Regions from separate parts of the Paenibacillus protaetiae genome, predicted to be linked through region 2. Evidence: riboswitches for the same ligand, from Rfam matches in the RefSeq annotation. Region 2 holds a riboswitch; each other region holds the start of a gene.
The links. Region 2 has a riboswitch for cyclic di-AMP ahead of ET464_RS14815 (resuscitation-promoting factor). Riboswitches for the same ligand answer to the same signal wherever they lie in the genome.

Region 1 (6,635 bases), 1.1 Mb from region 2:
ATAAACGATTCGCCCGGATCCGCCGTTATCCGCACCTTGATCCGGTCGCTGACAACTCGTGTTCCGCCGGTTACAGAGCTGAAATCGCCGCCCGCTTCTTTCATGACCGGAGCCGATTCCCCGGTAATCGCCGATTCGTCCACCGAAGCGACGCCTTCGACGACTTCGCCGTCGCCGGGGATCATCTCGCCTTGCTCTACGACAATCAAATCGCCTTTCCTCAGCTCGGTGGACAGGACTGTCTTGATGCCCGTCTCCGTCACTTTATTTGCCTTCATTTCGGTTTTCGTCCGTTTCAGCGTATCCGCCTGCGCTTTGCCCCTGCCTTCGGCCAGCGCTTCCGCGAAGTTCGCGAACAGCACGGTGAAGAGCAGGATGAAAAATACCGCTGCATTAAATCCCCTGCTTCCCGGCGCGTCAAACGCGGCCGGGAACAAAACCATCAGCAGCACCAGTACGGTGCCGATCTCTACGACAAACATGACGGGATTTTTCATCATCGCAACCGGGTTCAGCTTAATCAAGCTATCCTTTAAGGCTGCTCCGACCAGTTCGGGCGTAAGCAGCTTCTTTTTTCGTGAATCGTTCATCTTCTATCACCATCCGTTATCGCATTGTCAAATGTTCGGCAACAGGCCCAAGCGCAATCGCCGGCAAAAAGGTCAAAGCCCCAATCAGGATAACCGTGCCGGCCAGCAGTCCGGTAAACAGCGCGTTATTGGTCCGGAATGTCCCAAGCGTTTCCGGTACCGGCTGCTTGCGCACAAGCGAACCTGCGACGGCGAGCATCGCAATCATGGAAATGTATCTGCCGAACAGCATGACAAGGCCGGTGCTGACGTTCCAGAAGGCCGTATTGTCAGCCAACCCTTCGAAACCCGAGCCGTTGTTGGCGGCCGACGACGTATATTCGTACAGCACCTGGCTAATGCCGTGGAAGCCCGGGTTCGTAATCGCCGAACTGCCGGCGTCTATCGCCATGGCTAGCGCCGTCGGCACCAGAATAATAAACGGATGCGCTAGTATCGCGACGGCGATCAGCTTCATTTCCTTTGGCTCGATTTTGCGCCCGAGAAATTCCGGCGTGCGCCCGACCATGAGGCCGCAAATAAATACGGCCAGTATGGCGTACATCAGCATGTTGACCAGGCCAACCCCTTTGCCGCCAAACACGACGTTCAGCATCATTTCGGCCATCGGCACCATGCCGCCAAGCGGCGTCAGCGTATCGTGCATATTATCGACCGATCCGGTCGTCGCCGCCGTCGTCACAGCCGTAAACAAAGCGGACTGCGCAATGCCGAACCGCGTCTCCTTGCCTTCCATGCTACCTTGGGAGGCATCTGCGCCAAGCGAATGAATAAGCGGTGTTCCGGCTTTTTCCGAAGCATAGGCAGTTGCCAAGAACACTAAGAACAAGCACATCATCGCCGAGAAAATGACCCAGCCCTGCTTTTTGTTTTTGGCGAACAAGCCAAACGTATAAGGAAGAGCAGCCGGCAGCGCCCACATCGACACAATCTCGATGACATTCGTCAGCGGATTCGGGTTCTCGAACGGATGGGCGGAGTTCGCTCCCATAAAACCGCCGCCGTTTGTGCCTAGATGCTTGATCGATTCCAGCGAAGCGACCGGACCGATCGCGATATGCTGCACGGCGCCTTCCAGCGTCGTCACCGATAACGTCGGGTCAAGCGTCTGCGGCACTTGCAGCGCCACAAGCACAAGCGTAATGACGAACGCAAACGGCAGGAAAATGCGGGTGTGCGCTTTGACAAAATCCTCGAAAAAGTTGCCGATCGTTTGTCCTTTGCTCGTAAGGCCGCGCACGAAAGCGATCGCTACCGAAAAGCCGGTTGCGGCGGACGTAAACATCATCATCATGATGACCGCCATCTGCGAGAAATAGGTAAGCCCCGTTTCGCCGCTGTAATGCTGCAGGTTCGTATTCGTAATAAAGCTGATGACCGTATTAAACGCCAGCGACTGCTCCATATTGCCGATTCCGTTCGGATTAAACGGAAGCCCGGTCTGCACCCGCAGGATGATATAGCTGACCGCGACAAGCACCACGTTCGTGAGCAGGAAACTAAGCGTGTAGGTTTTCCAGGTCATGCCGTTCCTTTTTTTCAGCCCGATCCATTTATAGAGCAGCCTCTCTACAGGTCCGAATATCCGGTCCGTCCAGTTCGGCTCGTTCGAGAACACATGGTACACATAGGTGCCAAGCGGTTTAACGAGCAGGATCACAACCGCCACAACAACCGCCATCTGCAAAATTTCCATTCCATAACCCCCTAAGGAATAACTGCGCCCGATCAGAATTTATCCGGATGGAGCAGCGCGTACACCAAATACAAAAATACAAATACCGTAACAACCGCTGCCAGAATCACGTTTCATCCCCGCTTTCCTGATCGTCTATCGTCTTGCCGCACCAGACTGCAAACAAAACGTACAGCCCAAAGCATAAGGCCAGCGTCAAAACCATACATAAGTCCGTCATGTTCAACCTCCAAATAAACCTGCGTAATGGCACAATAAACCGCGGTCCATTGCGCTGAATGGTAAATCCGTTCCAATAAAATGTGCTTATAAGCCCCATTTTCCTGAAAAAAGGCAACAAAAAAGAAGCCTTAGGAGCAGAGAAGCAGCTCCCTCGGCTTCGGCTTTACGGCAGCGCAAGCGAAGCTTCGCCTATGCGGCAAAAGCTTGGCTGCGCCGCTATATCAAGCAGCAGCACGATATCGAGTGTCTCTCCCGGACACGCTTACGAGGTTAGCTGTCGGATTCGGGCGCGGAAGTCGCCCTACGCGCTGCTTCATTGAAGCCGCGCGACTCACCCCATGGGCGGATTGGCTGCGCCGGCTCTTGAATAGCCAGCCGGCAGCCTGTTCCCGCCCGTTTGGTTCCCCCGCTTTTGCCATTCCGGCAAAATTCAGCGACTGGGTACTGCGAATAGCACCCATATGGTTTTAAACCGTCATGCACAATAGCATAGCGCCATGCCGGCGCAAAAAAGCCGCAGAGGCACAGTGACCTCTGCGGCCAAAATAAGCCACAGCTCATCATCCCTCTCTCGAACAACGCTTACGAGGTTAGCTGTCGGATTCGGGCGGTGAGAGTCGCCCTACTTCAAGCATGCTCCATGGTGCCTGCTTGAAGATTCACCCCTTGCCGCGCGCCAAACCGACTCTCACATCGGATTGCCTGCACAGCGGACCGCAGCAGGGCAAATTGCGGCTTGCCCCGTCATGCGGATGGTTCCCCCGTTTTCCGTTTGCGACGGAAACTCAGCGATTGGAAATCATTTGAACTTGCATGAACTGAATCTTACTCCCGGCACAAGCTGCTGTAAAGAGAATAGAGAGGCGATTTAGGCAGAAATTGGTGAGGTTTGAGTATATGTAAACCGCTTTCTTTTTTAAAAATCTTTAAAATGCTCAAAATATCTCGCGGATACTTCATTTCCCGAAAATTGCACATAGATTCTTTTCGTTGCCGCAGCCCATTTTCCCCTATAACAGTCATAGCTGCGGGCAAAAACGAGTATTTATAAAAGATAAAGGAAAATGCTGCGGCCATTCAGGGAAAAAGGACAAAATCGTGTAAAGGATATGCCGCATCGGCCAGCGAAATATTTACAAAGCGGGTTTTCAGGTTTACTATAAACCTCATACCCAGTTACGGTACATTTTTGCGCTGAATTTTTTGGAGACAAAAAAGCGGGGGACCCAATCGGCATGCGGAAATGAAGTATGCCATCCGGGGTGAATCGTTGGCCGCGCGCCATCGTAGGGCTTCTCTCTAGCCCGAATCCGACAGCTAACCTCGTAAGCGAACGAAGGAGAGAATGCTCTATGTTTCAATCTGCGGAAATGTTAACAGACCGCCTCGCCAATCATTTGGCGATCGAAGTCCCTCACGCGTCCGAAATCCAAATCAAGCGGATCGAACTGTTCGTCATCCCGGCCATCAGTATTGATGCGCCCGGATACCGCGTCTGTATGCGGATCACTGCCGCTTTGGGTTACGGATGGAGCGAAACGTTTATCGAAAAGAAAGAAAAGCCATCCGATTGGGTGCATTGGAGCAGCTGCCTCGTCCACTATATTAACACGGGGAACGATTATAACCGTGAAGACAACACGCTCGACAGCCGCCTCCGGCATATGTTTGTTACTGCAGTAGATCAGATCAGCAGCCACCGGCTGCAGACAGCTGCTGCAGATAGCGCCGAAAGCGTAGAGAGGGCGGTCGGCGCCGGGAGCACAGCCAGCTTGGCGGAAGAGCAGCTAGAGCAGGGGCAAAATACCGGACAGGCGGCAGAGATAAGCTCCGCAGCCGCTGCGGAACGTGAAGCGGATGCGGAGAACCAGGCGGCTGCAGCCGTTGAAAGCGGAAGCGAGCCTTTTACGGAAGATGTGACGCTTTTAGCGCGCTCGGAATGCTATATTTCGCTGTTTTAGATGCGGGGCATCTGCTGCCCGGCAATCAATCGCTGTTTCATTGGCTTCATGCCTCTTAAACAGCGATTTTTGCATGCTCCGGCACATAACTTTGGCATCCGGCGGGAAAAATGGATTCAGCATGACTATGCCGGATTCGAGGGAATGGAGGACATTCAAAGTGGCGGAAAAAAACATCCTCGCTTTTTTTAAAAGCCCCGAGCAAGCGGAACTTGCCCATGCCGAGCTTAAAAAACTGAAGCTGGTGGACAGCTCGATCGACCGGATCGACGGTTATTCCGGCGGAATCGACCGGATTGAAAATCCGTTAACCGGCGATTTTCCAGGCTTGGCGAATATTACGCTGGGCAATCAATACCCGCAAATCGACGCAGCCGTGCTGGAAGCTTCCGATGTGAGCGCAAGCGGGCTCAGCTCTTCTTCTCCGCTGGGCGATACGACAGGCCGGGATATTGTGCTGACCGCCGTTATAGAAGAGGAAGATTTCGAGCAGGCGGTGCGAGTCGTAGAAGATTACGGGGCGCTGATTTAATGCCTCCCGGCAGCCGCGCTGCAAAACCAAACAAGCCTCCTTTTGCCCTTACGGGTGTAGGAGGCTTGTTTGGTTTTGCAGTTAACCCGTTAAATAAACGACAATACGATCCCGACCAAAAATCCGCAAATCGCTCCGTTCACCCGGATCCACTGCAGATCGCCGCCGATTTTTTCCTCCAGCATATTCACCAGCGACTGATCGTCCAGCTTGTCGAGGTTTTCACGGACAAGCAGCCCAAGCCTGTAGTGGTTAACTTCAATCTGATGCGCGGCAAATTCAAGAATATGATGCTCCCAGCGGACGACTGCCTCGTGATGCGCCTTCGCAAGCTCTACGGCATAACGCAAGCCCTGCACAACAATACGCCCGCCATTGGACCGCTGCTCGTCCAGCTTGGCCAGCAGCATCGCTTTGCCATCCGCTGCCCGTTCCTCCAAAAAACGCAGCATTGCCGGGCTTTCCGCTTTGCTGCGCAGCCATTCCTGCAGACGCACGATCAGTTCATCGTTACCGGCGAGCTTTTGCAGTTCACCGCGGACCGATGCCAGCAGCTTCGTACGCATCGCACTTCCTTCACGGCTTAAATCGCGTATCGTGGAGAGCAGGATGCCTTGCAGCATGGAGCCCAGCTTCTCTTCGCTCATAAAACCGATAAAAGCCTGCAGGGCAAAACCCATGAAACCGCCGACGCGCAGCTCGTCCAGCTTTTGCATCGCCAGCTTGCCCATCATATCTTCCGTTTCGCGCTTTAACGCCCAAGCCTTCAGCCGGCCCAGCGCATGATCAAGAGCTTTTTCATCCCAGCCTTCGTCGGCTGCGGACTGCACCAGCTTCGCTGCCAAAGGCTGCAGCTCCATGCGCCCGGCGTAATGGGCGGCCGCCTGCTGCAGCCAGACAGCGGCTTTATCCTCGGGTATACGGCGGACCGCCTGCTCCGCAGCTTCAATGACAGCAAGCCGAACGGAACGTTGTTTCGCGAAACGGACCGCCCCGGAACCAAGCCAGTCGGTCAGGCGAAGCTTTTTCAGCTTTTCGGTAATGCTTTTTTTGTTCAGCAGCTCGTTTTCCATTGCCGATATAAGCGAATTGACGATTTTGTTCCGGTTTTTAAGCAGCAGCGACGTATGCGGAATCGGGATGCCCATCGGATGCCGGAACAGCGCCGTTACCGCAAACCAGTCTGCCAGTCCGCCGACAAGGCCGGCCTCAAAGCCGGTATGGAGCATATTCACCCACCAGCTGTCCGTCAGCCACCTTGTTGCGAGAAAACCGGCAGCCATCACGATGAGCGAAATTATCGCAATTTTTTTTGATTTCAATGGTTTTCCTCCAAGCGATGCATTCGATTTCGGTTGATATGCCATAATTATACCAAAATTTTCAGCTGTAATTCGTAAATAACCGAAATCGGCAGCTTTTCCATGATAGGGGGCCAGCATTCCGGTGCAGAAGGCGGCTTCATTCCGTTATAATGGAAAAAAACGCTGCAAGCCGGGCGAGGGGCTAAACCGACGTCCGGTTCACTCGTAAATGAAACAAATGAGGTGGAAACAACAGTTATGGCATTAATCGGAGTGAGGGAAAAGAAAAAAAATGCGCGGTACAAAAGCATCGTGCTGCAAGCCGAGCGG
Region 2 (6,635 bases):
ACTCTCTGGCTATGCGGACCGCATTGACGAAGTTTTGCGAATTTTTGTAGCTGCTCAAGCTGTACAAATCCGGACCGGTGCGGTTTTTCAGCACACCGTCATGCCCGGTAATGACCACGATGTCCGGCTGAAGCTCCGGCAGCATACGGTATAACAGGTCCGCCATTTGCGATTCGTGGGCATGAATGCCGTGGGCCGGCACCCGCATAGCGGTATACAGCTGCATGCTTTTGCGCAAGTAATTGTTATCCCCGTCCAAATGCAGCACTTTGCCGGGCACCTCGAAAAAAGCCTGGCTGGCAGCCGAAGCCGTCAAACGGTCAGCCGCACCGTTCGGAGCGTTTATGCTGTCACGCTCTTTTTGCTTGCGGATGCGGTTCATGCTGTCATTCATTTTAATACGGACTTGCTGTGCCGCTACGGTTGCTTCCGGGTTATTTACAACCGACAAATCGGCGACAGGCGCGTCGGCGAGTAGACGATAATCTGTACCTTTCAGTATGGCCATGTCCGAACGAAATTCTGCAACGCGGAATAAAACGTCGCCTCCGTATGATTTGCGGACAACCAGGTCTCCCAAATTCATAGGTTAATCACCTCTACGCCTATCGTATGGGCAATAAGAAGGATTGGTGCGCGCAACTTCATTTCCGTTTTTTGCAGGCAGCCTGCAGACGCGGAGGACGCAGTTACAGCGAGCTGGCGATATAAAAAACCCGGATTCCATGCCAACAAGGGCTGAAAACCGGGTTTTCCCGTGCCATGATGATGTTCCATAACGTCTCCAAGCAGGAGCGGTCCCCTTCGCCAAAAAGGGAACAGCCGCCTTAACCGGCGGCTTAATAAGTATACAGCTTGTTATAGGCCGTTAGGCCCAACCCTGCTCCAGCATAGCGCGGCTGATTCGCGCGAATTCCTCCATCGACAGCGTCTCGCCGCGCCGGGTCGGGTCGATGCCGCAGCCTTCCAGCAGCTTCAGCACCGCCTCGCGGCGCTCCTTGCCGGCGAATGCCGTCAAGTTGTTCGCCAGCGTCTTGCGCCGCTGAGCGAAGCTTGCGCCCACAACGCGGAAAAAATGTCCCTCGTCGGTGATGTCGACCGGCGGCTTGTCGCGCAGCGACAGCTTGATCACTGCCGAATCGACGTTTGGCTGCGGAATAAACACCGTGTGCGGCACGGTGCAGACGAGCTTCGGCTCGCAATAATATTGGACCGCGACGCTCAGGCTGCCGTATTCTTTGCCGCCCGGCTTCGCCGCCATCCGCTCGGCTACTTCTTTTTGGATCATGACGACAATATGCTCCAGCGGCAGCCGCTCTTCCAGCAGCTTCATCAGAATCGGCGTCGTGACGTAATAAGGCAGGTTGGCGACCACGCTCACCCCGGTCATGCCCTCGTATTTTTCCTGCAGCAGCTTGGCCAGATCCAGCTTCAGCACATCGCCGTGTACAACTTCTACATGCTTTTCTTCGGCCAGCACATCACGCAATATCGGAATGAGCCGGTTGTCAATTTCAATAGCCGTTACTTTGCCGGCAGCTTCGGCAAGCTGACCGGTCAGCGCGCCGATGCCCGGCCCGATTTCCAGAGCGCCTTTCGTTTTGTCCAGCTCCGCCGCTTCTACAATTTTATTTAAAATATTTTGATCGATCAGGAAGTTCTGTCCTAAACTTTTCTTGAACGAGAACCCGTATTTCGCGATAATTTCTTTCGTCCGCCTGGGCGTGCCGACATCGGCCGCTCCCATGCCTCCTCGAGCGTTACTCATCTTTTAATCCCCTTTCCTTGCAGCTCCGCCGGCAGGACCGCCTGCAGGTTCCACTTCCATAGCTTGATATGCTTTCAGAAATTCTTCTTTCGTAATATGAAAGCTGATGCACCGTTTATAAAACGTTTTGCCGTTCGCATAACCGATTCCTAACAGCTTGCCCATCTTCAGCCTCCGTTCAGCCGCATCGGGATGGACAATCAGGCCGGCATCAATCAAATCGTCCCATGTGATCTCGCCTTCGATTGCCCCGGCTGCTTCTGTGCGCACGTTGGCAAGCGCTTCGCGAATGGACTCCGGCGACGCGTTCTCGATGCCGATGTCGCCTTTGTATTCCGCTTTCTCCTGCGGCAAAAAGGCATGTTTGCATCCTTGAACATGCTGCGCAACGATTTTTCGGATGCGCTCCCCGGCATGGTCCGGGTCGGTAAATATAATAACGCCTCTGCGCTCCTGTGCCAGCTTGATCCGGCGCAATACGTCCGGGCCGACCGCAGAGCCGTTTGTTTCAATCGTATCGGCATCAACCGCCCGCTTAATGGCAGCTGTATCGTCCTTGCCCTCCACGACAATAATTTCTTTAATCAAACGATCCATCCTTTCCGTTCGGGCAATACAAAAAGAAGAGGCATAACCTCTTCTTAGCATGGCTTAATTAAATTATAATTACATGATGATTGCAACAAAAAGAGTACGCCAGCCGTCTCATTAACTAGCAGGCGGTTTATTCGGGCCAAGGACGTAGACCGTGTAGCCTTTTTTCCTGCCGAATTTTTTTGCGTAGGAAGAGCTGTTGAAATAAACGTCAATTTTGTTGCCGTTTACGGCGCTGCCGGTATCTTCCGCCCGGCGGAAACCGATGCCCTCGATATAAACCCACCAGCCAAGCGGTATAACATCCGGATCGACCGCAATGGTGCGCCCTTCCGTCACCTTGGTGCCCGAGGCGGTAATGCCAAACGAAGGGTGGCCTTCTTCTTTGCCGGTCGAAGCCGCGTCAGCGGTATAGGCCGTTAACGTTACATTTTTCAGCACCTTTTTCGGATTAAACGTAAGGCCGCCTTTTGTAACCGAAGCTGCTGCAAGTGTCGTCACTTTAGGCGCCGCTTTTTTGGTGCCGATAGCGACAAGCTGATTTACGGCATTTTTTTGAACAACCTGGTCGATTATTTTCTTCGACACAAGCTGCCCGTCTTCGTATTGCTTCTCTACCTGCTCCACAATAATGCCTTGCTGGCCGGTGCGAACAAGCTTCTCCTTCCCTTTTTCCAGGGTGGGATCTTCTTGCTTCACAATGTTGAACGGCAGCGACTTCTCCGTCTTGGTGATATGAGTATCCACCCGGACGATCGTAATTTGGGTATCTCCCGTCAACTGGGCTTCCAGAGCCGGTGTCACTTTGTCCGCATCCCGGACGTTAATATTTAAATCATCAATCGCACCCGCAACTGTTTTGTCCGTTGTGTACACCGTTGATAATTTGCCGTCAGCCTTTACCGTTACTTTCACCGCATGATTAATGACAATACGGTCTCCGTCCCTCAGCTTCGCATCAAGCGGAGCGGAAACTTCATCATGCGGACCAACCGTGATAGCTTGTTCATCCAGCAGCTTCTGCAGTACCCCCTGCTTCGTCTCCACAAGGGTTTCTTTGCCGTTCACAACCAGAGATACGTTCTTATCACTTGTTCCGTACAACAACATCAAAAACATGAAAGTCATAGCGATTGAGATTATTGCACTCAATAAAATTAAACGAAGGTGGTCATGCTTCCATCGCCATGCGAAAGACATGCTGGATGATCGTTGCCCATGGGTGTCCTTTACTTCTGCGCCCATTTCTTCGGTCCTCCTTCATAGCCCCGCCGCTAGTGTTACGCATGATTCTTAGCGCGACTATAAAATATTGGCGTGCATTGGCACGCGAATCCAGTAAATCGTTGTTACTTGCCTCTTGCCGGACGCCTTTATGTAAAAAACAAAAAATAAAAAGAAGCCTTCGACAGAGGATCTGTTTCGTGGCTTCCCATAAAGGGCTGCATAGGAAAAAGTAACACGAGTTGATCGCTCTCTATATACGCTTACGAGGTTAGCTGTCGGGTTTGGGCGAGAGAGCTGCCCGATTCACTGCCGGCCGCTCATGGCGACCTTGGCGAAATTCACCCCAAGAAGAATTCAAATGCTCTTAAGCAGCAGGCTGCCATACATGCCCGTCGCTTATTCGCCTGGTTCCCCCGCTCTCCATCCGGAGATTAAGCGTTACTGGAAATCCGATACAATCTTATAAAGCTCTGAAATGAATCATACCTTCATCCAGTGCTCATTGTAAAGATTAGATAAAAGTCGCTATAAGCGATTTATTTGAATATTTCAGGAAAATATGAGCGATTGATCTCACAAAAAACAGTTTTTTCGCTCTATTTCACACGATATCTCTATTTTTTAACGATTCTCATAATAGACCAAAACATTTTCTTCCATTTTCAGCTGTAATTCGGCTGATTTCCCCGACGGATTTGCCCGTAATTTCCGCCGCAGCCTCTGCGACCAGAGCCACGTAAGCGGACTCATTCCGCTTCCCTCGATAAGGATGAGGCGCCAAATATGGGCAGTCGGTTTCGATCAATAAACGGTCAAGCGGCACCTTCGCAAGCACCTCTTTTGGCACCCTCGCATTTTTAAAAGTGACCGGTCCGCCAAACGAAATATAGAAATTCATGTCCAAGCATAATTTGGCCGTTTCCCAGCTTCCGGAAAAGCAGTGCATAATGCCGCCGACTTCGGAGGCGTTCTCTTCCTTCAAAATTTTGACGATATCCTCATGGGCATCCCGGTTATGAATGATGATGGGTTTGCCTACTTTTTTGGCTAAGCGGATTTGTTCGCGGAACACATGATGCTGAACTTCTTTAGGCGAAGTGTCCCAGTGGTAATCAAGCCCGATTTCCCCGATTGCAACCACTTTCGGATGGCTCGCCAGCTGCTCGATCCACTCCAGGTCGCCGGGTTTCATATCAATGGAATCAACCGGATGCCACCCTACCGCCGCATAAATAAAATCATGCTGTTCCGCTAATGCGATAGTCGTCGGGATCGTCTCCCGGTTAAAGCCGATATTAACGATCAGCCCTACTCCCGCTTCACGCGCGCGGGCAATGACCTCATCGCGATCTCCGTCGAAATTGGGCGAATCCAAATGCGCATGTGTGTCGAATAACATGTTAGCCGACCCTCCTGTTTTTCTTCCTATATATGGTTAGTTTTCCTTAATAGTCGTAAAGCTTATAGCTTAAATAACTGGCGAATAGACCCCGTAAGCGATGATTTGGCCGCCAGCAGCGGTTCTTCCGGATAATACAGGCGATACTCGCCTTGGTGCAGCCCTGTGATCGAGCGGACAATGTCCGATTTTTGCGAAATTTCGCTTATTCTATCTTCGTTATCCAGCAGCAAAATCGGTGTTTTTTCTTCCTTTTCGCCTTTTTTCGCATCTGGCCGGTAAACATCATAAGGCTGGTCATATGGAAAATCAATTTCCATATGATACTCCGGCGAAAGGCCGATTTTAACCCATTGCTGTTCAATTTCATTCAGCAGCGTTTCGCTTGGGTTATCAATCGTAATATATTTGTACAATTTGCGATTCAAAAACCGGCTGCACAGGTCGGCCAGCAGCCCGTCCCGCTCCTCCGACCATTCGCTGAACGCGGTCTGCACCAGCGATTCGTCCAGCTTCAAATAATGAGGCACGTTGATCGTGCCGTCGAGAAGGCTTTTAAGCGGTGCCGGCATATAGGCAAACGAATAGTTTTCTTCATATAATTGTTTCGCCCGGCGGAAGATTTGCCGCAAAATAATTTCCGAGCTGCGGGTCACCGGATGGAAATAAATTTGCCAGTACATTTGGTACCGCGACATTAAATAATGCTCAACGGCATGCATGCCGCTTTCTTTTACTACAATTCTCCCTTTGTAGGGCCGCAATACGCGCAGTATCCGCTCCAGGTCAAACGTGCCGTAATGTACGCCGGTATAATAAGCGTCGCGCAGCAAGTAGTCCATCCGGTCCGCATCCATCTGGCTGGAAACGAGGCTGACGACGATCGGCTTCGGGTATTTCCTTCGAATGACTTGCGCCACTTGATCGGGAAAATCATCTCCTGCCTCTCGCAGCACCCGGTTTACTTCCGTATCCCCCAATATAATGTTGCAGGTCCACTGCTCATGATGGGTTTCAAATACCTGCTCCAGCGAATGGGAAAATGGTCCGTGTCCGATATCATGCAGCAGCGCAGCGCAAAGCGAAACCAGCTTTTCCTCTTGGGGCCAGTCGGAATAACCGTGCCGTTCGAACTGGGAAATAATTTTGCGGGTCATTTCATATACGCCAAGAGAATGGGAGAATCGGCTGTGCTCCGCGCCATGGAACGTCAAATAGGAGGTGCCGAGCTGGCGGATCCGTCTCAGCCGTTGAAATTCTTTGGTGTTCACCAAATTCCAAATTATCTCATCTTGTACATAAACATAGTTGTGCACCGGATCTTTAAATACTTTTTCCTCGTTTAGTTTTTTATGCAACTTCATTCCCCCTTTGTTCAAATTTTCGACACAACCATTTATTTCTTGTCGAAAATTGTCGCTATTTTGTTTCCAAATTGTCGAAGCTGATGTATTCTATAGTAAGTTTAAAAGATCCCTACTATATAGTTAAAAATGATGTATATCTCCAGTAATAGACGATATCTTCGATTGACTTATATGGTAATGGTTGGTATTATACTTACTATAAAAAGAAAAACTATGTCGAATAGTGACGAAATACTTTTTTTTGAGAGGGGAACTACTGTAATGATGAAATCTACTGGTA
Region 3 (6,635 bases), 120 kb from region 2:
CTCATCGAGTATAGTACTATAAACAAAGCCAGCAACAGCGTCATTAAGTCCGAATAAGGAAGAAGCCACGACTCGTTTGGATGATCGTCATCATGCTCCTCGTGTCTGCGCTTTTTGCTCAAAGGCTGCATCCTCCTTTTCGCGCATCTGATCGCGTTCGGTAGGCGTCAAATAGACGGTAAGCTTCTGGCTGATCGCAATGGTGGAGACGCCGGATTGGATGGACAATAAGCCTTCTACCATCATGAGGCGGAGCTCGATTTCTTTTTTCGAGATTCGTTTCAGCTTATTGGCAATCGGATGCCACAACACGTAACCGGTAAATATGCCAAGCAATGTCGCGATGAAGGCGGCGGCGATCGCATGGGATAAATGTTCCATGCTGCTCATATCCCCTAGTGCGGCGATGAGACCAACGACAGCCCCCAGCACGCCAAGCGTCGGCGCATACATGCCGGCCTGCGAGAACATGAGCGACCCGGCTTTGTGGCGGTTTTCCGTTGCGGAAATATCTTCGAGCAGTACATCCCGGACAAAATCCTGGTCGTTGCCGTCAATAATCATCCGCATGCCGTTTTTCAGAAAAGCATCGTCAATGTCATCTAATTTGGCTTCCAGCGCCAGAAGGCCTTCGCGGCGGGTAATGGACGCCCATTCCATAAAATTTTGAATAAGCTGCTCGCGCGGCATCAGCTTTTGGTTGGAAAACGCGATTTTCAGCAGCTTCGGAAATTTGCTGATCTCTGACATCGGAAAGGCGACAAAAAGCGAAGCGGCTGTTCCTACAATAATAATGACAAAAGCAGCAGGATTGTATAAATTACCTAAACCAGCCCCCTTGAGCACCATGCCGCCTAACAGCGCTGAAACCCCCAGCACTACACCGATAATTGTTGATTTTTCCATAATACACCCCGTTTGGCACATGATTTCGACAAAACTCTACTTCTTTTATTATCGTCATCGGAGGGCCGAGAGATTAGAGCGGGAGAGGAAATGCACTAGAGAGCGTTAAAATCCGGCAAATGCGTTACAATGGTAATAGAAGCTTTGAAATTTGGAATAAAGGCGGAATGCACATGGGAGTAAGACATGCAAGAGAATACGCGGATATTTTAAAAGACTTGACCGATGCGGTCAGCGGAATAAACCGCAGCTATACGTTTTTTGAGATGGAGAAGGGCGAATGGGAGGCGCTTGCTGATGCGGAGAAAAGCGAAGTGATGGAAGCGCTCGCCGATGATGTGTTTTTTGGCTTGGGCGAAGAAACGTCGATTGCGGTAGGCGATGGAATTGTGACGTACCATCCGAAACGGCATGTCATTGAAGTGACGCAAGGCGACAATGTATCCCATGTTGTCCGGCTCATCTGACCGAGCGGAACGGGCCGGGACTGAAAAGCGGCGCGCCGGATATCCGGCGCGTTGTGGTTATTCGGGCCGGCAGTGCTGCGGCTGGAACACCATGCAGTGAAATTCCGCTTCGCCTTCCGGTGTCGGCCGGAAATAGGTATCGGTTATGAGGAAGCCGGCTTTCGTGTAAGCGCGTATTGCGCGTTCGTTCCAGGTCAGCACCTCCAGATCAACTTCGTGATCCGGCTTTCGCTTCAACGCTTCATGCGCTAGGAGCAGCGCCAGCTGTGCGCCAAGCCCTTGGCCGCAGAAGTCCGGGCGAAGCCCCATGCCTAGCCGGGTTACGCCGGCCATCGGAAAGAGCTGTCCGAAGCCGGCCAGTTCCTGTTTATCGGTAACAATCGACACATATTGTGACTCGCGAATGGCTGCGCTGCCGAATTCAAACTCATCGCGCTCCATTTGCTCCCACGCCGGCCAGCCGTACAGGTTATAGGGGGATTCATACCGCCAGCTGCAAACGTGCCGGGCGTGGGCTGCGTCCATCGGGACAACAGTCAGCTGCGGCTCGCAGGGCTGGCTTTGGGATTTGATATGCGGCATAGGGGTTTTCTCCTTGTTATCTGGTCTAACTCGTATATGAAGTTTGCGCTTCTAGGCAGCTCTATAAACGAGATAAGTAATGGCGAGCAGCCGGTTAAAGCAAAAGCCGCAATGGAGGCTTGAGGAACAAGCACCATTGCGGCTTTTTGCCGGCAAGCGGGATACTGAACCGCATTCAGGTACCCGGCTTGACCTTAGTTATTGTCAGCATATTTCGCGAATACGTCGTCACTCATGACACGGCGAGCAGTTACGTAGCGCGTTTGGTAGTAGGACTCGCTCAGCTTGCTGATCATTACACCTTTACTGCTGGAGGCGTGTGCAAACTGGCCGTTGCCTACATAGATGCCAACATGGGAAATGCTGCGGCCATTCGTGTTGAAGAACACGAGATCGCCAGGACGAAGATCGCTTTGCGCAACCTTTGTACCTGCTTCTGCTTGCGATGCAGAGGTGCGTGGAAGGTCAATGCCCATTTGGTCAAACACATAGTTGGTAAAACCGGAGCAATCGAAGCCTTTCACTGTTGTACCGCCATACAGGTACGGAGTGCCGACGACATTCGCAACAATGCCGTCCATTTTGGAGCTTGCGAACATCGTGCCGACCTGGAATGATAGCAAAAGCACGAGTCCAACTAATACTGCAGTTACCTTCTTCAATGATGAAACTCCTTCCGATGCCGACGAGGTTAGCTGTGGGGTTCGGTTTGAAGGTCCCCTATGATTCCCAAGACGCATATGACAATGGAAGCACATAGCGTCGAAATCAATTCACCCAAGGTGGTTCCCCCGTTTTCCAAAAACGGAAATTAGGCTAGTTTTAGAAAATCTTAGGGATAAATATTCGTTTATTTTCCAGCATCTCCTCCTTTTTTTGCTGATTTTTAATAATTCTCATGTAGTCTTTTGGCTGAAAAACATCGTTTTTGTCCTCATTTTGCCTCTATCGCCATCCTCAAATAGAACTTGTGCTGGCCGGTGTCGAATGTTTGTCCGTTATGCGGGAAAAGGGACAAATTGCCTATATTATCAAGGCTTACGGTTATTTCAAGCTAGCATTCTTCCGGCTGATTCTATGTTCTATGTAAATCAAAGAGGAGGTATGCGGGCGGGACAAGCCGGGTTTAAAGCAGGCACGCGAAAAAAGCCGCTCTTTCTGCCGAAAGAGCGGCTTTTATGAGAATAGGATTAAAAATTTCTCAGATTGCAAGCTTTTGAGTTTGCGAGCGGCGTTATGACGCTTCCTTCGCTTGCAGGCATTCATATTGAGAAGCAACCGTCCATACTTTGAGCAGCGTCCGGATGAAGGAATAACTTTGATGAAGAATAAGTGCGATAAGCCCTGCCCAAATGAGCGATACGCCGGTCAACAGAAGCCCGCAGACAGCGGAGATGCCCCACATCGCTATCGTTACAGCCAGGTATGGAATGAGCCGGGTTAATGCTTGGCCCAGCGCTTTGAACGGGCCGGCGCCGGATACGGCGCCGAACTGCATGGCAAGCGAAATGAGGTGAAGCGCAAAGCCCCATAAGAGCCATGCCGCTGCCCAAGGCAAAGCCTGGCTAAGCAGCTCCTGTATGGAGCTGCTGGTCCAAAGCAGCTTGAACCCCCGCGGCAGCAGCCAGAAGGCGGGCGCAATGGCAAGCGCGGCTTGAATGACATACAGGAGCACGATTTTTTTCCACGATTTCTTTATGCCCTGGAAGAAGCGGGTGCCGCTATTGTCGTCTTTCGCATAATGAATCGAGTGGAAAAGCCCGGCGTTCAGCACGGGCGTCATGAGCATCCGGGCGGCGAGCAGGCCGCCAAGCGTCCATAAATAAGGGGTAGCCAGATCGGTCTTCAGCAGCCGGAATTGCGCTTCTGACAGGAATAGCTGAACTGCCGAATGGGAGGGCGATTCCGCCGGCCAGCGCTGCAGCAGCGGGGATATGGCGGAATCCAGGTACCGGTACAGGAAAAACCCCCAAATCAGCTGATAGATGAACAGAAAAACGATGATATACATATGTTTGACAGCCAGCCGCCAGCCTTGCTTCAAGTAGGTTTTCATTTGGTCTGCCGCCTCCCTTACCAGCCTAATAGATGGATGATGCCTTCAATCACCTTGGCAGTCCCGAGATCCCATCGGGTGCGGGTTTTATCCGAGACATCGGCCAGCATAAAATTGTTGATATGCTTGTTGTCCAGCACGTTCGTATTTTGCGGATCGAGGGCAGCCCAGACGAGCGGAGCGCTTTGGACTACATCGTATTGAATATGCGATTCTTCGCCGGTCCACACCTTCGGCATGACCGTGCCGTCGGCAAACTGGAGGATCACCGGGATCTGCCCGCCGATGCCGCCGTTGTTTTTAATCAGGACGGACGACTCATACATTGTTTTGCCGTTTTGCGCTATCGGCCGTGTCGAGACGGATGCGATGGCGTAGTCGGCCATTTGGCTGCCTTGTACATAATGGCTGAAATAATTGCCCCAGTTCTGCTTGGTCACCTGTTCGACAACCCGTTCGAAATCGCCGGTAGAAGGATGCTTGAACTTAAATTTTTGAAAATAAGTGCGCATAATTTTTTGCATCGTTTTATCGCCAACCTGCTGTTCGATGCCGCGCAGCACCAGCTTGCCGCGCATGTAGACGTTCTCCGCATATTGATCGCTGCCTTTATAATCCCAGGAAGGCTGCGTAAGCGAAGCCGGAGAAGTCATATAGCTGGCTTCCAGCGGCGTATTCGGGATAACGCCGTATTCGCTCTCCATTACTTTGTCTTCGGCATAGGACGTAAAACCTTCGTCGAGCCACGCTTCTTCAAACTCGTTGGACGCGACCATGCCGTACCAATATTGATGACCGATCTCATGGACGACAGTGCGTTCCAGCTCATAGCCGGGATTTGTTTGATCCGCTGCGAGCCCAGTCACGAGCGTCGGGTACTCCATGCCCCCCGCGCCTCCGGCTCCGGCCGGCGGCACGACAACCGACAGCGTCGTATACGGATATTCCCCGTACCACTGCGCATATTTCGTCAGCGCCGACTTAGCGGCATGCATGTACCGGTCCTGGAGGCCCGCTTGCGACGGGTCCAAATAAAGCTTGATTTTGACGCCGGGAATGTTCGGAGTGGATAAGGAGTCTTCGGCATATACGAAGTCGGGCGAAGCCGACCATCCGAAATCATGAACATCGTCGGCGTAATACTGGTAATACTTCCGTCCGTTAGCTGTCTCGGAAGTTTTGGTCTGGAAGCCGGTTGCCGCTACTTTGTAATTTTCCGGAACGCCGATCCGTACGCTGTAAATGCCGAAATCGCTGTAAAACTCCGAATTGCCGTGGTACTGGTGGACGTTCCAGCCTTCGCTTGTCCGGCCCCGAGTGCCGGCTGTCTCATAAACGGCCACCTTAGGGAACCATTGACCGGCCATGACGAAATCGCCGGAGTAGCCCATCCGCGCGAAAACTTCCGGCAGCTTCACCTCAAAGCTCATTTTGAGCGTGACCGACTTGCCGGGCGCTACAGGATCGGGCAGCTTAAGCTTGGCCAACGTATGATCGTCCTTGTTGCCGTCGTCCGGCTGCACATAATGGAGGCGGGGCAGCAGGCTTTCGCCCTGCTCGGTTGTTAATGTGAGCATCTTCATATAGCCATAGCTGTTTGGTGTGGCGTGATCCTCGCGCAAAATGCCTCCGGTTTCCTTCATAAAGGTGGTGTTGTCCGATTCGAAGGCGTTCGGATACAGGTGAAAATATAGCTCGGACACCGTTTTTTTGCCCGGGTTTGTCCAAGTCACATCCTGCTCCCCGGTAAGCAGCATCGGGTCCTCCTGCAGATTGACATTGATGTGGTATTCCGTCACCCGTTTGCTCAGCGCAACCGGCTGTGGCTGAGAGATCGGCTCTGGAGCAGGGACCGCCGGGGGCTTGGCCGGTTCGGAGGCAGCAGTCTTCGCAGCGGGCGCGGCATCAGGAGAGAAAGCATACGTATACTGGGATTGCCAAGCCTGTTTGAAGCCTTGCTGGAGCGATAGGCCGAGCAGAAAGACCAAAAGCGCTATGAACACGATTCGTTTGACGTAGCGTGGAGTCATTGAACGATTCCCTCCCGTTGACAAGCATCTACAGCATGTATATGTTTGCTTTTCCAAGATTATTAGCTAAAATGGAATTATTGTATGGGGAAGGTGTGAATCCATGGAACAGCAAGGACAAGAACCGGCACAGCCGGAGAAAAAAAGATCATTGTCGCTCAACGTCGTGAGCAACAAACAACATAAAGGCTTCGGGGCCGGCTCGATCGACCTTAGCCAGGTCGCCTGCGTCATGATCGACAACGGCGAAGCTTACATTGATGTAGGCGCTATGCATGCCAAAAGCAAAATCGAACGCGGCATCAAGTTCAGCCCGAACAAAGAGGACACGCCAAACGGCCGCAAATGCTGGATCGTATGGGTGGCGGTCGACCGCAATGAGAACGGCTCGTATTATGCCGGCGCAACCGCGTGCGAAATGCTGATCGATACGGAAGCGCGCCGCGGATGGAAAATTCTTGCGGATCATGTGAACAAGCTGGATTACTCGCTGAAACGCCGTATTCTATTGAACGATCTCGATGCGGGCGAGAAAGCCGCTTTGCGCAAGCTGCTTGTCGAGCATAACCCGGAGTGGTGGGACAACTCTACGGA

Region 1: another riboswitch for cyclic di-AMP. It lies ahead of ET464_RS09845 (hypothetical protein); the one in region 2 lies ahead of ET464_RS14815 (resuscitation-promoting factor).
Region 3: another riboswitch for cyclic di-AMP. It lies ahead of ET464_RS14215 (C40 family peptidase); the one in region 2 lies ahead of ET464_RS14815 (resuscitation-promoting factor).

What each region holds. Positions count from the first base shown of each region.
Region 1 covers NZ_CP035492.1:2,139,448-2,146,082, forward strand. Annotated here, with positions in the region: gene kdpB (potassium-transporting ATPase subunit KdpB) at 1-590, opposite strand, end outside; gene kdpA (potassium-transporting ATPase subunit KdpA) at 607-2,286, opposite strand; gene kdpF (K(+)-transporting ATPase subunit F) at 2,319-2,396, opposite strand; cyclic di-AMP (ydaO/yuaA leader) riboswitch at 2,753-2,954, opposite strand; cyclic di-AMP (ydaO/yuaA leader) riboswitch at 3,072-3,309, opposite strand; cyclic di-AMP (ydaO/yuaA leader) riboswitch at 3,691-3,855, shown strand; gene ET464_RS09845 (hypothetical protein) at 3,861-4,469, shown strand; gene ET464_RS09850 (hypothetical protein) at 4,630-5,001, shown strand; gene ET464_RS09855 (DUF445 domain-containing protein) at 5,091-6,323, opposite strand; gene ET464_RS09860 (TetR/AcrR family transcriptional regulator) at 6,564-6,635, shown strand, end outside.
Region 2 covers NZ_CP035492.1:3,198,473-3,205,107, forward strand. Annotated here, with positions in the region: gene yabG (sporulation peptidase YabG) at 1-586, opposite strand, end outside; gene rsmA (16S rRNA (adenine(1518)-N(6)/adenine(1519)-N(6))-dimethyltransferase RsmA) at 869-1,768, opposite strand; gene rnmV (ribonuclease M5) at 1,772-2,356, opposite strand; gene ET464_RS14815 (resuscitation-promoting factor) at 2,477-3,607, opposite strand; cyclic di-AMP (ydaO/yuaA leader) riboswitch at 3,831-4,037, opposite strand; gene ET464_RS14820 (TatD family hydrolase) at 4,221-4,988, opposite strand; gene ET464_RS14825 (HD domain-containing protein) at 5,051-6,346, opposite strand; gene ET464_RS14830 (AbrB/MazE/SpoVT family DNA-binding domain-containing protein) at 6,617-6,635, shown strand, end outside.
Region 3 covers NZ_CP035492.1:3,074,616-3,081,250, reverse strand. Annotated here, with positions in the region: gene motB (flagellar motor protein MotB) at 1-122, opposite strand, end outside; gene motA (flagellar motor stator protein MotA) at 91-906, opposite strand; gene ET464_RS14225 (hypothetical protein) at 1,080-1,373, shown strand; gene ET464_RS14220 (GNAT family N-acetyltransferase) at 1,431-1,955, opposite strand; gene ET464_RS14215 (C40 family peptidase) at 2,150-2,617, opposite strand; cyclic di-AMP (ydaO/yuaA leader) riboswitch at 2,621-2,783, opposite strand; gene ET464_RS14210 (hypothetical protein) at 3,190-4,011, opposite strand; gene ET464_RS14205 (M1 family metallopeptidase) at 4,029-6,041, opposite strand; gene ET464_RS14200 (YwhD family protein) at 6,145-6,635, shown strand, end outside.